Regions from separate parts of the Acinetobacter sp. AB03 genome, predicted to be linked through region 2. Evidence: predicted binding sites of a transcription regulator. Region 2 holds the regulator's gene; each other region holds the start of a gene.
The links. Region 2 encodes PhoB, which activates phosphate uptake and scavenging genes when phosphate is short. Its sites were predicted from a motif close to TGTCATNAANCTGTCATAA; they were not measured.
Positions count from the first base shown of each region.

Region 1: ACY3FQ_RS07805 (porin) is a predicted target of PhoB. The motif match lies at 2,205-2,223, and genes of this name have one in related genera.
Region 3: ACY3FQ_RS05495 (NAD(+) kinase) is a predicted target of PhoB. The motif match lies at 1,988-2,006, and genes of this name have one in related genera.
Region 4: ACY3FQ_RS11355 (inorganic phosphate transporter) is a predicted target of PhoB. The motif match lies at 2,406-2,424, and genes of this name have one in related genera.

Region 1 is NZ_JBUEBA010000002.1:1,535,934-1,540,154, reverse strand. It holds gene ACY3FQ_RS07820 (SDR family NAD(P)-dependent oxidoreductase) at 1-605, opposite strand, end outside; gene ACY3FQ_RS07815 (YARHG domain-containing protein) at 1,276-1,545, shown strand; gene ACY3FQ_RS07810 (HIT family protein) at 1,576-1,989, shown strand; gene ACY3FQ_RS07805 (porin) at 2,361-3,434, shown strand; gene ACY3FQ_RS07800 (YidB family protein) at 3,497-4,117, opposite strand.
Region 2 is NZ_JBUEBA010000002.1:20,278-24,498, reverse strand. It holds gene ACY3FQ_RS00295 (SDR family NAD(P)-dependent oxidoreductase) at 1-573, opposite strand, end outside; gene ACY3FQ_RS00290 (TetR/AcrR family transcriptional regulator) at 777-1,475, shown strand; gene phoB (phosphate regulon transcriptional regulator PhoB) at 1,690-2,400, shown strand; gene phoR (phosphate regulon sensor histidine kinase PhoR) at 2,410-3,768, shown strand; gene asd (archaetidylserine decarboxylase) at 3,867-4,221, opposite strand, start outside.
Region 3 is NZ_JBUEBA010000002.1:1,051,505-1,055,725, forward strand. It holds gene mrcB (penicillin-binding protein 1B) at 1-1,917, opposite strand, end outside; gene ACY3FQ_RS05495 (NAD(+) kinase) at 2,069-3,007, shown strand; gene ACY3FQ_RS05500 (YeaC family protein) at 3,011-3,277, shown strand; gene ACY3FQ_RS05505 (ATP phosphoribosyltransferase regulatory subunit) at 3,545-4,221, shown strand, end outside.
Region 4 is NZ_JBUEBA010000002.1:2,237,708-2,241,928, reverse strand. It holds gene metH (methionine synthase) at 1-2,043, opposite strand, end outside; gene ACY3FQ_RS11355 (inorganic phosphate transporter) at 2,471-4,090, shown strand; gene ACY3FQ_RS11350 (hypothetical protein) at 4,182-4,221, opposite strand, start outside.

The DNA.
Region 1 (4,221 bases), 1.5 Mb from region 2:
TGATTGGTCTCTGCCAATACAGTTGCGGTTGGAACATCTGCTTCATATTCTGTCGCCAAATACCCTAGATTTAAAACACTCACCCCAATCAGGTCGTTACGCAAAATCTCACGCAATGATTGAGCAATTCCACGCAAAGCATATTTCGTTGCAGAAAAGACCAACTCTTTGCCATTATGATTATCTACACCCCATGTAGAACCAATCAATATGACTTTAGCGTTATCCGATAACTTTAAATTTTCTATCAAGGACTGAAGAGACTGAATCCAGGTATTAATATTTGTATTTAGAATGGTATTTAACTCAGTAGATGAAACCTCTTCAAAGTTATAATTCTCTGTAAAAGCATTATTTTCCCAAATTCCAACATTATAAATAAGAACATCTATTTTCTCATCTTTGACTGTTTCTTTTACCTTATCCACCGCATCGTTAGGAGTAGATAAATCTGCACAAATCCAATTCAATTGAGCATTATTTTTAGGAATAGAACGAGAGACACCATAAACTTTATCCTGAGCTTCAGGCACTAAGTTTACAATCGCTTTGCCTAAGCCTCTACTTGCGCCATAAATTAGAAATGTTCGACCTAAACCATTCATATTTTAATTCATCCCTTCATAACCAACTGCATAATGATTTAAACTTAAGTTAAGTTTAAATCAAGTTTTATTCATCATTTTATATTTAGCCATTAAAGATTATAATTACCTAAGTCACAGACAATAATTTATATTTCCATAATTTATTTTCCACCCACTTATTTCAAGTAAATCCCCAGCACAAGGCATTCAATAATAAATAAAGCTTTTAGACTGTCTAAAATAAGCATGCAAAAGAGTCCATTTAAGACAAAAAAATAACATTAAGCGATAATGATACATAAGTACTTAATTCAGAAAGAAATGAATAACTTAATAAAATTCATTGCTAATCGTATAGAAAGAAATGCCTGAAATAGCATTTGAGATGAGGCGAACATTAAAGGTTAAAATGCAGAAGTACCGAAGCACTGTGACCCTCTCAATGAAATTTAAAAATGTTAGAGCCTAAAAAAAGTTGCAAAAATAGGCTAAATTACATAAAAAACATGAATATCCAGTTGTATCTGGTATTTTAAAAGCTCTTGATATATATAAATTTTATGTATTATATGCAGAAATTATGAAGTAAAATTACAATTGAGTAAGAACTCACCATTGAATAAACAGAACAAACCCCTATAAAGTAATAGCGTGACTACATACAATGTTACAAACTGAGGAAATTCTCATGAAAAAGTTGACTGTAGCGGTTTTTGCCAGTCTTGCAACATTCATCGGGGCGCAAAGTTTTGCGGCATCACCTGAGCAAGAGTGTCAAAAATTAAAAGATGATCATGATGTCATTTATGCATCTAAAGGTTTCTGTTTTAAGGACCCTGAAGCGAAAGCAAAATTTGGCAATGATAATTGCTACACCACTAAACCGAAATTCTCTGAAAAAGAGCAACAACGTCTTGACGCGATTAAAGAACGTCAAAAAGAATTAAACTGTAAGTAAATCAGTTTAAGCGAAACTTAAGGAATAGACATGGCTTACGATGAGCAAAACATTTTTGCACGAATTTTACGTGGTGAACTTCCAGCCATTAAAGTATATGAAGATGACCAAGTTCTTGCATTCATGGATATTATGCCTCAAGCAGACGGTCATACTTTAGTCATACCCAAGACACCTGCGGTGACTTTACTCGACCTCCCTGCCGATGCTGCTGCCTACACCATTCAAGTGGTACAAAAAGTAGCAAAAGCCATTGAAGTCGGTTTGGATGCCAAAGGCATTGTGCTCATGCAATTGTCTGGAGCGGCTGCTGGGCAAACCGTTCCCCATGTACATTTCCATTTAATTCCAACCTCGGTTCATCAACTTGGGAAACATGCTGCACAAATGGGCGATCAAGAAAAAATTAAAGCCCAAGCGGAAAAAATTAAAGCAGCACTTTAAATATTTCAAAAGTGTCATACAAAATGAATGGAGCAGCTGCTCCATTTTTTATTTAAATAAAATTCAAATACTTAAAAATAAATCACAATTATTAGACCTCTTGCGAAAATATAGTTTTATCTAATTTTTGAATTGGCTAAAAGCTCATAAAATATAGCTTTCGGGTGATTAAAATGTCACTAACGCAAGAAGTCTATTTATTACATTTTATTACCTGTCATCAAATTGTAATTTTTTCTTCACTTCAATGTCACAAAGTTTACAGATACTGCTTAGCAAGTTGGTGAGCTTGTGTAACTTTTTGTACACAAGCTAACTAAATAAGAAAGCAAGGCGAATGCCATTTTTAAAAGTGTTTTGGAGAAATCTTGATGAAAAAATTGCTTCTAGCAGCTACTGTTGCAGCAATGGGTGTAAGCGCAGCACAAGCAGCACCAACTTTGTATGGTAAGATCAGTGTATCGGTTGACCAAATTCAAAATGATGATTTTGAAAAAGATCAAGATGCCACTGAATTAAATTCTAACGCTTCTCGTATTGGGGTTAAAGGCGAAGAAAAATTAACTGAAAATGTATCAGCAGTTTATGTGGCTGAATGGGAAATCAGTGCTGATGGTGATGAAAATGATGCTCAAACTTTCAAAAAACGTAATCTTTTTGGTGGTTTAAAGTTTGAAAATGTAGGTACTTTAAAAGCTGGTTTTTTTGATTCTTATTTCAAAAATGCTGCTGGAAAATACCAAGATATCTTTAATGATCACACCCTTGATATCACAAACATGATGTATGGTGAAGATCGTCTTAAAAACTCTATCGGGTTTGAAACAGACAAAAAAATGCTAGGTGGCTTACAATTTAATATCCTAGCGCAACAAGGTGAAGATGCAACTAACGACTATGCCACATCTGGTCAAAAAGGAAAACGCGATGGTTTTGGTGATTCTATCTCTACTTCTTTGACCTATGATAATAAAGATGTTGGTATTGCTCTTGCACTAGCAGGTAACTTTGGCGTTGAAGGTAAATACGCTGGATTAGATGGTAAAAAACTATATTCAGATGCTGTACGCGTAACTGGTTCTTACGATTTTAGTAAAATCGGCGCAAATGGTCTAGTGTTAGGTGCTCTTTATCAACAAGCTGAACCTACTGATGATATTAATGGCTTAGAAGGTCTTGAAGAGAAAGCTTGGTTACTTAGCTCAACATATAAAGTTGGCAACACACCATGGGTTGTTAAAGCTCAATACCAAACTGCTGAAACAACAGCTGATGCATTTAATGATATCACCATTGACCAATATGGTATCGGTGTTGACTACAACTTAAATAAACAAACTCGTCTCTACGGTTTGCTTGCACAACAGAAACTTGATATTACTGGTGTAGATCTTGAAGAAGATAACAAAACAGTATTTGGTTTAGGAATGGAATATAACTTCTAATCTTAAGATTAAAGTGAATTCTAAAAATAAAAGGGCTTATGCCCTTTTATTTTTTCTTAAATTTAACGCTTTAAAAACCCTGACACTAAGTTCAATACCTGTTGAATATCCGCGTTGGCTTCTTGAGGATTAGTTTGTCCTGCTTGCGGGGTGAGTGAATCAATAATTTGCGGTAATACTTCTGAAATAGCACTATATACATCTTGTTTAGGCGCATTGGCTTGCTCTGCAACTTGCTCCACCGCGGCATCATCAAACAAGTTTTGCACTTGTTCTGGATTTACACTGGCATTCTCCCCTGGTCCTGTTGAAACCCAGTCTTCAACCTGACTGCTTAAACCTTGCCCTTTGAGTTTATCTAAAGCTGCCTGCAAACCACCTTGCTGTTGAATCCATGCCAAAATCAAAGGCAATACCGCAATCAATAAACTTTTTCCACCGCCTGCGAATCCTGAGTTCTGCGAGTTTGGCGCCTGCTGCGACTGCCCACCAGTCAAACCACCCAACACCGAGCCTAAAATATCACCCAGACCACCCTGTTGTGTTTGGCTCGTACCACCCGCTCCGAGTTGTCCAAGCACCGAACCCAAAATTCCACCCAAACCACTTTGTTGGTTTGACTGTTGCTGACCGCCCATGGCCTGCTTTGCTAAAATTTCTATAATATTATTCAGGTTCGTCATCACTTTATCCCGTCTAGGTTTTTAAACAGCATACGATGTTTAAAAAAACCCTATAGAGATAAATTGTTAATTTTTGCTATGAATGGAAAAATACAGTCGCAGTC
Region 2 (4,221 bases):
TCGAATCCCACCCGGATGCACGCACAACGCGCTCACGCCAGAGTTTTCCATATCTAACTCTTGGCGTAATGACTCGGTAAAGCCACGCACCGCAAACTTAGTGGCATTGTAAGCAGACTGAGTCGGTTGAGCGGTTAGGCCAAATAAGCTGGAAATATTGATGATATGCCCATCGCCTGTTTTCTTAATATAAGGCAAAAACTCTTTGGTGCCATAGACCACACCCCAGAAATTAATCCCCACGATCCATTCCAGCTCTTCATAGGATGCACCTTCTACGGTTGAACCCAAAGCAACGCCAGCATTATTAAAAATCATATTTACAGAACCATGATTTTGTACAGTTTCTTCAGCCCACGCTTGCATCGCTAAACGGTCTGAGACGTCTAATTTTTTCGTGGTGACGCGTACATTGCTGCCTTGTAGCAGTTCAACTGTTTTCGCTAAACCTTGCTCATTGACATCACTCAATGACACATGACAGCCCGCCTTGGCCAATAAAAGTGCCAATTGTTGGCCAATACCCGACCCAGCGCCTGTAATGGCTGCAACTTTATTTTTAAAATTCTTCATGAGATTGTGGTTGTCCTTTATCTTTGTACATCGACTGTAGATACTTTTTTTATAATTGACAATATCAATTGTCATAAATTTAATAGCCAAAAGTGTCAATTCCATGAAAACCAGATAGTGATTAAAGCCTACGCATAGGTAGAGTCATGGTTTATTGCTAAACTATACAAAACCTTGGCTTTAAAATAGGGCGATGAAATCTGATGACGGCATCTGAACCAGTACAAAAAAACAGCGACAACAATAAAATTAAAGAAAGACAATTCAAAGGCTTATCGCTTTCTGAACGTAAACAGCTGCGTCGTGAAAAACTCATTGAAGCAGGAATTGAAGCCTACGGCACTCACGGCTTTTTTGCCGTGACGGTGAAAGATATTTGTAATGAAGCCAAACTTACTGAACGTTATTTTTATGAATCGTTTAAAAAAAGTGAGCAACTGTTTCAAACCATTTTTTTAAAGCTGATTGATGAGTTACAGCACAATGTCATGCAAGCCATTATGCAAGCCTCTTCAGATCCACACAAAATGATTGATGCTGGACTGCGTGCCCTGCTCACCACCTTAAAAGATAATCCCCGCATGGCGCGTATTATTTATATCGATGCAATGTTGGTCCAAGAATTACATAACCAAGCCACCATTCATGAAACCATGACCCGTTTTGACCGAATGATTCAGGCCTTTGTGATGCTGATGATGCCGCAAATTAATCGTTCCGAACGAGAAATTTCGCTGGTCGCCACAGGCCTCAATGGCTATGTTACGCAAATTGCGATCCGTTGGGTGGTCAGTGGGTTTAAACAATCCTTTGAAGAAGTTTTAACCTCCAGCCGTATTGTGTTTATTTCACTCCTAGAAACCTTTTCAGACCCGAATACACGGGAAAAATTGGATGTCTAAGACTTTTCACTTGGATGAGATCGGCATTTTCGAATGAAATTTAGATTAAACTTCCATTAATTTTAAATTCCAATATGACGATTTTTTGTCACATTTTTTTGCAAATTTCATCAATCGTCTGTTTTTTGCAATGATACTGTCATAATTAATCTTTGTAATAAGCCTGTCATAAAATTAAAACGGCCTGCCGTTACCTACAATAGGATATTGCGTTGTGAAAGATGACTACATTTTAATCGTCGATGATGAACTTCCCATTCGAGAAATGATTCACACCTCGTTGGATATGGCAGGCTTTCAATGCTTACAAGCCGAAGATGCAAAACAAGCCCACCAAATGATTGTGGATCAGCGCCCTGCTTTGATCTTGCTCGACTGGATGATGCCTGGTGGCGTCAGTGGCGTAGACTTATGTCGCCGTCTCAAGCGCGATGAAAATCTCTCTGAAATTCCAGTGATTATGCTCACGGCACGTGGTGAAGAAGACCATAAAGTACAAGGTCTGGACGCTGGTGCAGATGACTACATGACCAAACCGTTTTCGACCCGTGAATTGGTTTCACGCATTAAAGCCGTTTTACGCCGCGCTAATGCGCTCAGCGGTGAAAAATCGATTGATGCCAATGGCTTAATCTTAGACCCTGTCAGCCAACGGGTCAGCTTTGGCAATAATTTCCTCGACATGGGACCAACCGAGTATCGTTTACTGGCCTTCTTCATGACTCATCCTGAGCGTGCCTACACCCGTGCACAACTTCTTGACCAAGTCTGGGGTGGAAACGTGTATATTGAAGACCGTACCATCGACGTGCATATTCGCCGTTTACGTAAAGTGCTTGAGCCTTATGCGGCAGATCGCTTTGTGCAAACAGTTCGCGGTACAGGCTATCGATTCTCTACACGTGCGGATATCGCCCTAGGTTAATTTTGTTTTATGTATGAACCCTACCCGGTCCCTGAACTTGCGCGCGGGCATAAAAAAACGCGATACAGCAGTTTATGGGGCTTTGCCAAACAGGACTTACGTCTCCTTGCCTTTTTCTTGCTGATTGCAAGCTTAATTGGCTTTGGCGTCGGTTATTTTTGGACGTGTATTTCCTTTGCCTTTGCCGTTTTTTTTATTCTGCAAATGCGCTCTTTGTATTTGGTCAATGACTGGATTTCCAATCGTCCCTACGAAGTTCCACCCAACCTTGGGGGCATTTGGGGGGCATTATTGTTCAATGTTTATCGTGCACAGCGCCAAGAACGGATTGTACAAGCGGAAATGGTCGGGTTGATTGATCGGGCACAGTCATCATTGGTCGCTTTGCAAGAAGCCGTGGTGCTGATTGATGACATGCAACAAATTGAATGGTGGAACCCTGCCGCAGAACGGTTATTAGGCATCGAACAAAATGACCGTGGCCGTAATATTTTGACTTTATTACGCCAACCGAGTTTTGTGGATTATTACAATAATATTGATGCGGCACCAGATGGCTTAAAAATGAAGTCATCCAGTTTTGATGAACATTATGTTCAAGTCAAAATGACCCGATTTGGGGGTGAAAGTCGCTTACTAGTCGCCTATGACGTGACCCGCATGCACAATCTCGAACAAATGCGTAAAGACTTTGTCGATAACATTTCACATGAACTACGCACACCGCTCACAGTACTCAGTGGTTATATTGAAACCTTTACAGACCAAGAAGACCTCAACCCACGTTGGAAGCGGGCCTTTGACCAAATGCAGGCACAGGCCAAACGCATGAATGCCTTGGTGAATGATTTGCTATTACTGTCACGCCTAGAAAATGACAAGCAAATTGCTAAAAATCAAATCATTGATATGCCTAGCTTAATGAACCAACTTTATGACGATGCGCATGCCTATAATATTGATTATGGGCATACGCTCAATCTCGATATCGACAGTCACTGCGACTTAATCGGTTCAGATATGGAGTTAGCCAGCGCTTTTAGTAATCTGATTACCAATGCCATCAAATACACGCCGAAAGGTGGAACGGTGACCATGGGTTGGCATGACAATGGTGAACAGGCTTATTTTACTGTGGAAGATACTGGTATAGGCATTGATCCTAAGCATCTGCCCCGTTTAACCGAACGCTTCTACCGTGTTGACAGCGCGCGCAGTCGACAAACGGGTGGCACAGGCTTAGGACTCGCAATTGTGAAACATGTGTTAATGCAACACCAAGCTCATTTAGAAATTGAATCCAAAGAAAATCAAGGCTCTATTTTTAAAGTGATTTTCCCCAAAGAACGCACCTATAATCCTGAATAAGCCTCTTTCTTCAAAAGCATGAAAAAAGCACCGATATCGGTGCTTTTTTTGTCTCTCACCGTCCGTTTAACAAGGACGGTGACCGAGAGCTGAAACGATTAAACTGTATGTCCCATCGCTTCACCCATCACCACAGTCGAGTTGGCTTTAAAGACTGCATCCCACGTCATTTTGTCTTTTTCAAACAGTACCACAGCAGTTGAGCCTAAGTAAAAGCGACCCAGTTCAGCGCCTTTGTCCAAGAACAAGTCATGCTGATTTAGCTCTAAACGGCCAGTAGGCTTCACTTTTCCTGTCGCAACAGTTTCAATCCCCGCCACAATCATGGCACCAACGAGGACCACGGCCATACGGCCGATTTCTGTATCAAATAAACAGACCATACGTTCATTGCGGGCAAATAGGCCTGGAATGTTTTCAGCAGTGGTTTGATTGACCGAGAACAATTCACCC
Region 3 (4,221 bases), 1.0 Mb from region 2:
AGATTTGCCTGCAAGCTGAAGCGAGTTCGGTAGAGTGTTATAAGCTGAACGACCTGTACCTGAGGTCATCACTTGTTGTAGACCATAGTTCAGGACATAGGCAGAAGCAGGGTCAATGGTTTGTTGGACATTTAAACCATAACGGGTCAGCAAGCGACCGTTTTGATCGACAACAGTACGAATGGATTTAGTCGGATACTTAAAACCGCCTGTGGCAAAGTTGCCATAAATGCTGAGCATTTCCATCGGAGACATGTCTACCGCACCCAAGAAAATGGATGGATAGGTTGGAATATTACTGGTCACACCAAAACGTTTTAGGTGGTTACTAAACGTCGATAAACCAAACTCTTGACCAAGGCGAACTGCTGACAAGTTATATGAATTAGACAGTGCCTGTACCATTGGTACAACGCCGTGTTCGCCACCGCTATAGTTCTTAGGTGTCCATGCTTTACCATTGCCTTGAATACTAATGCTGCTATCTTCAATTGGGCTGGCCCAGTTGTAACGTCCCGACTGAATTGCACTGAGGTAAATCACAGGTTTAAGCAGTGAGCCGACTTGACGCTTGGCATCGAGTGCACGGTTAAAACCAGTAAAGTCTTGGGTTGAACCAACAGCTGCGACCAATTCACCATTTTCAGGATGTGCAACCAATACTGCACCTTGCAGCTCTTTTAGACGGCTTGAGCCACGGCTTAAGCGACCAACAGTCGATTTAAACGCGTCTTGAATTTTGGTTTGGGCAATCGGATCGAGCGTTGTAAAGATGCGTAGACCTTGGTTGGTCAAATCACCTTCTTGGTATTCAGTACGTAACTGACGACGCACAATGTCTAAGAAATCTGGGAAACGTGAAGGGCCGAGAGTCGGTTTGGCAATCACATTTAAAGGGCGAGCTGTTTCAGTTTCATATTGTTCTTGGGTCAGATAGCCCATGACCAACATGTTGTTTAAAACAATATTACGGCGCTTTTTCGCAGCTTCTGGGTTACGCCAAGGGTTATATAAGGTTGGACCTTGTACCAAACCCACCAAATAAGCTTGTTGCGCAATATTTAGCTCACGCAAAGGCATGCCGAAGTAAAACTGCGAAGCTAAACCATAGCCATTAATAGAATAGTTGCCGTTTTGCCCGAGGTTAACTTCATTGAGATAGGCTTCTAAAATTTCATCTTTGTCATAGTGAAACTCGACCAATAAAGCCATAAATGCTTCATTGACTTTACGCTTAATGGTTTTTTCAGGGGTGAGGTAGAAGTTTTTCACCAACTGTTGGGTCAGTGTTGAACCACCTTGACGTTTTCCACCCGTGACATTACTCACAATCGCACGTGCCGTACCACGAATTGAAACGCCGTGGTGACTATAGAAATTACGATCTTCTGTTGCAATTAAAGCCTCAATTAAAGGCTTAGGGACTTTGTCGAGTTTAATCAGGACACGGTCTTCATTATGCTGCGGATAAATCCCGCCAATCAGCATTGGCTCTAAACGTGCAATCCCTGTAGAAGAGGGTTTAGTTGCACTGACTTCAGCCACTTGCTCATCGGCAAAGGTGACTTTAAGTACTTGTTCAGGCTCGACACTATCACCGAAGTCAAAGCCACGGGTGTGTACATATAGCTCATTGCCAGAACTGACAAAGTTCCCTGATTTGGTATAGTTTTCCGAGGACTTATAGCCCAAAAGTTTTAACTCTTGAGTGAAGTCAGCCTGACTGACAGGGGCATTGGTATACACTTCGAGCGGGCGTGCGAATACCTTCGCAGGAATGTCCCAGCGCTTGCCTTCAAACTTGTCACGTACAACGGAGTCGAGTCTTATTAAATAAATACTAAACACCAAGAATGCTGCAATGACTAAGATGCAGAAGATCAGTGCAATTAAACCTATGCCACGTTCTGACTTCATAAATACGAATAAGATCCTGAGAAATTGTGCTAATCATGCGAAGCTTTTCGCTAATTTGCAATAATTAAACTGTGAACAAACTGAAATATAGACAATTCCGCGTATAGCAGCAGTCACTTTAGTTTTTGAATCAATTTAAATAAATAATGTTATGATAGGCGGGAATCGTAGCGGAGCGATGTTGCAGGTGCAAATTTCACATAAAACATTTCGAAACATAGGCTTAATTGGACGTCCAGATAAGTCTTCAGTTGTTGAAACCTTATGTCTTATTCATGATCATCTACTCAGCTTAGGGTTACATCCCGTTTTTGATGCGCAAACCGCTGAACTGGTTCCTTATAAAAACACACAAACGGTGAGTCGTGCACTTCTGGGTGAAGTGGTCGATTTGGTGATTGTGGTGGGCGGGGATGGCTCACTTTTGCATGCTGCACGTGCCTTGGTCAAATTTAATACCCCAGTAATGGGGGTAAACCGAGGACGTTTGGGGTTTTTAACCGACATCAAGCCGACTGAAGTGATTTTTAAGCTCGATCAAGTCTTAAAAGGTGAGTATCAGTTAGATCGTCGTTTCTTATTGGAAATGGAAATTCGCTCAAAGGGCGAGACGATTTATGATGCGATTGCGCTAAACGATGTAGTATTACACTCGGGTAAGTCAGTGCATATGATTGACTTCGAACTGAATATCGATGGTCAATATGTCTACCGTCAACACAGTGATGGTTTGATTGTATCGACGCCTACGGGTTCAACCGCTTATTCGTTGTCAGGTGGCGGCCCAATCGTGCATCCGGGGATGGATGCGATTGCTTTGGTACCGATGCATCCGCATACCTTGTCTTCACGCCCGATTGTGGTGGGTGGACACAGTGAAATTAAGCTTCTGATTCGTGAAAACCGTGTCTTGCCGATGGTCAGTGCCGATGGTCAACACAGTGTTTCGCTCAATGTGGGTGACAGCTTACATATTCGTAAGCACCCCTTTAAACTGAATTTATTACATCCACCGGGTTATGATTTTTATATGTCATGCCGAACTAAACTTGGGTGGAACCAAGATTTTGACTCTTTTCAACAGGATTAAATCATGAATATTGAACAGATGCTTTCTATTTTAGATGCCGATATTGTTGAGCGTTTAAAAACAGCTGTAGAAATTGGTAAATGGCCAAATGGCGTTGCGTTGACTGCTGAACAACGTCAAACTTGTATGCAAGCCGTTATTGCTTGGGAGCATCAGAATACTCCTGAAAAAGAACGTACGGGCTATATCGATAAAGGGCATAAAGAAGAAGGTGAGGAGTGTGATTCTCATGTGCCTGAACCAGAATTTAAACCTATTCGTTTTATTTAATTGATTAAAAATATGTTGAATCGCTTAGCAACAGATGCTTGGTGATTCAACAACTTAATTTAAAAAGAATAACCTGCAAAACTGTTTCAATCATTATGCTTATAAAAATAATAAAATTGTTAATGAGGACATCAAAACGATAAATTAAATTTTCCGAAATTGTCTAATGCACAGCACATTGTATCGTGATAGACTAAGAGAAATCGGGTGTGCCCCGATTTTTTTATGCGGATTCGTTCCGCGCAGACAAGATTTTAGGTTTACAACATGCCCATTTCAGAGACATGGTTATTACCTGATGGTGTAGCTGATGTACTACCAGAACAGGCGCAAGTGATTGAAACTTTGCGTCGTCAAGCATTAGATTTCCTCGCAACTCGAGGTTATCAGTTGGTGTACACGCCATTCATTGAATACATCGAATCGTTATCTTCTCTATCAGAATCGAATCAAGATTTAGACTTAGCCACTTTTAAAGTGATTGATCAGCTTTCTGGTCGTTTGCTTGGTGTGCGTGCCGATATGACACCACAAGTGGCTCGTATTGATGCGCATGTACATCCAGTGGAAGGCGTTGCTCGCTATTGCTATGCAGGAACAGTCCTACATACCAAACCACAAGGCTTTAATACCACACGTACACCTTTGCAGTTAGGTGCTGAGCTATTCGGTTCAGACAGCATCGATGCCGATGTTGAACTAATTGATGTGATGATCAGCCTGCTTGAAAAAACAGGTTTTGCAGACGGTATCCATTTGGATTTAGGCCATGTGGGCTTATTCCGTAGTATGGTGAAGGTTGCGGGTTTAAACAAAGCGACTGAACGCCAACTCTCTGATTTATACCAACGTAAAGCACTGCCAGAATTGGCTGAATTTACTCAAGATTTAAACTTTGGTGCTGACTTTTATACTTTAGGTCGTTATGCAAGTGACTTAGATGC
Region 4 (4,221 bases), 2.2 Mb from region 2:
TTCAGTATCTTCGTCGATATACGTGGTGATGCCTTTTACCAACGCATATTCGAGACGCTTTTCTACCGACTCATTGCGCCATTCAAGGTTTTCAGCTTCGCGTTGAGCGCCAGTATGACCACGGAATTTTTCTGCCACTTCAAGCAGTTTTTCTGTGGCGTTTTGACCAGTTTCACCTTGGTTTTGGTTCAGTACAACATCTTCAACCGCATCTTTCAGTTCTTTTGGAATATCGTCATAAATCGCCATTTGACCCGCGTTAACGATACCCATAGTCATGCCTTGTTTGATGGCATAGTAAAGGAACACAGAGTGAATCGCTTCACGTACAGGTTCATTACCACGGAATGAGAAGGATACGTTAGAGACACCGCCTGAAATCATGGCATGCGGTAAATTCTGCTTAATCCAACCTGTGGCTTCAATAAAATCGACGCCATAGTTATTATGTTCTTCGATCCCTGTTGCCACGGCAAACACGTTTGGGTCAAAAATAATATCTTCGGCAGGGAAGCCAACATCATTGACTAAAACATCATAAGAACGTTTACAGATTTCACGCTTGCGTGCAGCCGTATCTGCCTGACCTGTTTCATCAAATGCCATGACAATAATCGCAGCACCATACTGGCGACATAAACGTGCTTTTTCGACAAACTCGTCATAACCTTCTTTTAAGGAAATTGAGTTCACGACAGGCTTACCTTGTACGCATTTTAAGCCTGCTTCAATAATTTCCCATTTTGATGAGTCAATCATGATTGGCACACGAGAAATATCAGGTTCAGATGCCACTAGATTGAGGAAATGTACCATTGCATTTTGCGAATCGAGCATCCCTTCATCCATGTTGATATCAATAATTTGTGCGCCTGCAACGACTTGTTGCTGTGCTACCTCTAGGGCTTCAGCAAATTTTTCTTCACGGATGAGACGTAGGAACTTTTTTGAACCTGTAACGTTGGTACGTTCACCGACATTAACAAATAATGAATCATCATAAATATTAAATGGTTCTAAACCACTGAGACGACATGCAGGTCTGGTTTCAGGAATCTGACGTGGTTGAATGTCTTTAACAGCATTGTAAATGGCACGGATATGGTCAGGTGTGGTACCACAGCAACCACCTGTAATATTGATCAAACCACTTTCTGCAAATTCTTTAATGAAGGCTGCGGTTTGCTCTGGGGTTTCATCATATTCACCAAAGGCATTTGGTAAACCTGCGTTTGGATGGGCAGAAACAAAGGTATCTGCAACATCAGCAATAGTTTTAACGTGTGGGCGCATCGCGTCTGCACCCAAGGCACAGTTAAAACCAATTGAGAGTAAATCGCCATGACGCACCGAGTTCCAGAACGCTTCTGCGGTTTGACCTGTAAGAGTACGACCTGATGCATCGGTAATGGTGCCCGAGATCATGAGTGGAAGTTCACGACCAAGTTGCTTGAACACTTCCTTGACTGCAAAGATCGCAGCTTTACAGTTTAAGGTATCGAATACGGTTTCAATCAAGAGGATGTCTGCACCACCTTCGATTAAGGCATGCGTTGCTTCAATGTAGTTTTCTTTAAGTTCGTCAAAAGTAATGTTACGGAAGGCTGGGTCATTTACATTGGGTGAAATTGAACAAGTACGTGAAGTTGGACCAAGTACGCCTGCAACAAAACGAGGTTTGTCTGGGGTTGAATATTTTTCACAAGCGGCTTTGGCTAAGCGTGCCGCTTCGCGGTTAATCTCGGGAACGAGATCTTCCATGTGGTAATCCGACATTGAAACGCGTGTGCCGTTAAAGCTATTGGTTTCAATAATGTCTGCACCTGCATCGAGGTACGCTTCATGAATACCTTGAATAATTTGTGGTTGAGTCAGCACCAAAAGGTCGTTGTTGCCTTTGAGGTCAGAAGCCCAATCTACAAAACGTTCACCACGATAATCTTCTTCTTCGAGCTTGTGACGCTGAATCATGGTACCCATCGCACCATCGATAATAAGGATGCGCTCGGCAAGAAGTGCTTTTAAGGTGACAAGTGTAGACATTCAAAACTCACAAACAGGTTTTCAAAACGTGCAATATTTTAGCAGAAAAGCAGGTTGATTGATGCCTAATTCAAGTGGTATTGGCTATATGGCAAATAAAAAAGGCTGATTTAGCTTTAGTTTTCACGAAAGTGAAATATAGACCCGTTATGTTAATAGATCAGAATAACTAGAGATGAGAAACTATCTATTGGAGCAGATTGTTACAGATAGCACAGCCAAATGTAAGAAAATAATTCAGCGTAATCCGCACCGAGAAATTAAATTTTGAGCCAGCACAGGGTGTTCAAGGCTTATAGCTGATTTACTGCTGATCTAAAATAAGCCAATTATGAAAAAATTGGCTTCATGTGACACGCATTTGTCATATAATTGTCACAATTAAATTGAACAATAGGGGATATTGATATCCTCTTTAGCCGTCTGCATGAATTCTAATATTCCTCCCGTCCAAGATCAGGTGCACGTGACACAGGTCAAGTCGACGAATGTGCACGTACCTACACCGAAATTTTTTATGCCGGTGTTTTTAACGGTCATTATTTCAACGCTAATTTATATTGGCTTTCAGCTTTCTGCTGACTTATCGCATGTTCCTGCACTGAATCTTTACTCTTTAATCCTTTTAGCGACGGCGTTGTTCATTGCTTTGGGTTTTGAGTTTGTAAATGGCTTTCACGATACTGCCAATGCGGTTGCAACGGTCATTTATACCAATGCACTGTCTGCGCCTGTTGCGGTGATGTGGGCTGGTTTCTGTAACTTCCTTGGGGTTATGGTCGCAAGTGGTGCAGTGGCTTACGGTATTATTGCGCTGCTGCCCGTTGAGTTGATTATGAATGTCAGCTCAGGTGCAGGTTTTGCCATGGTGTTTGCCATGTTGATTGCTGCGATTTTGTGGAACTTGGGCACATGGTTCTTGGGTATTCCAGCATCAAGTTCACACACTTTGATTGGTTCGATCTTGGGTGTGGGCATTATGAACTACCTGATGCATTCGGGTAGCGGTGCTTCGGGTGTCGATATGGATCAGGTGATTAAAGTCGGTAAAGCTTTACTGTTTTCACCTATGATCGGTTTTGCTTTTGCAGCAGTGTTGTTCTTATTGGTGAAAAAAATCTTTAAGAAACAACTGGAACTATTCCAACCACCTGAAGGCAACAAACCACCACCGCCACTGATTCGTGCCATTTTGATTTTTACTTGCACAGGTGTAAGTTTTGCGCACGGTTCAAATGACGGTCAAAAAGGTATGGGTCTAATCATGCTGATTTTGATTGGTATTGTGCCTTTGGCTTATTCTTTAAATAAGAATTTAGATTCACAGCACATTCAGTCATTTGCTCAACTTTCAGATCAAACTGCGGCTGTGATTTATCCGAATCATAACGATATTGCAGATGAAAAAGCCCGTACGGTGATCACGCAATATATTCAAACCAAAGAAATGACCCCAGAAGTCGTACCTGCTTTAGCCAGTTTGACAGATCATTTGGGTGAGCGTGTTGGCCATTATGGAGATCTTAAAGATATTCCTGAAGCTGAAGTTTCTGCACTACGTAATGACATGTACTTAAGCACGACAGCATTCAAACGTTTGGATAAAGCGGATCAATTGCCAGCGATGTCGGAAGCGGGCAAAAAGACAGTAAAAGAATATCGTAGTAACTTAGATTCATTCTTACAGTACATCCCAACATGGGTGAAAGTGGCTGTGGCATTGGCTTTAGGTCTAGGTACGATGGTGGGCTGGAAGCGTATTGTCGTGACTGTAGGTGAGCGTATTGGTAAAAACCATATGACTTATGGTCAAGGCATGTCAGCAGAATTGGTGGCGATGACCACGATTGCAGCTGCTGATGGCTTTGGTATGCCAGTATCGACCACACACGTATTGAACTCTGCGGTAGCAGGGACCATGGTGGCAAACAAGTCAGGTCTAAACTTTGCAACAGTGAGAACCATTCTTTCGGCTTGGATATTTACCTTGCCAGCCACGATCTGTTTATCAGGTGGTTTGTTCTGGTTGTTCCTACAGTTCGTTTAATCTGATGTGTAAAAACCAATGATAAAAAAAACGCTACCCAAGGTAGCGTTTTTTTTAGCTCTGTATTTTATTGAAGCCAGTATTCAAGGCCTTACTTTTTGAACTTCGCCCAGACTTTGTCTAAAGGTAGT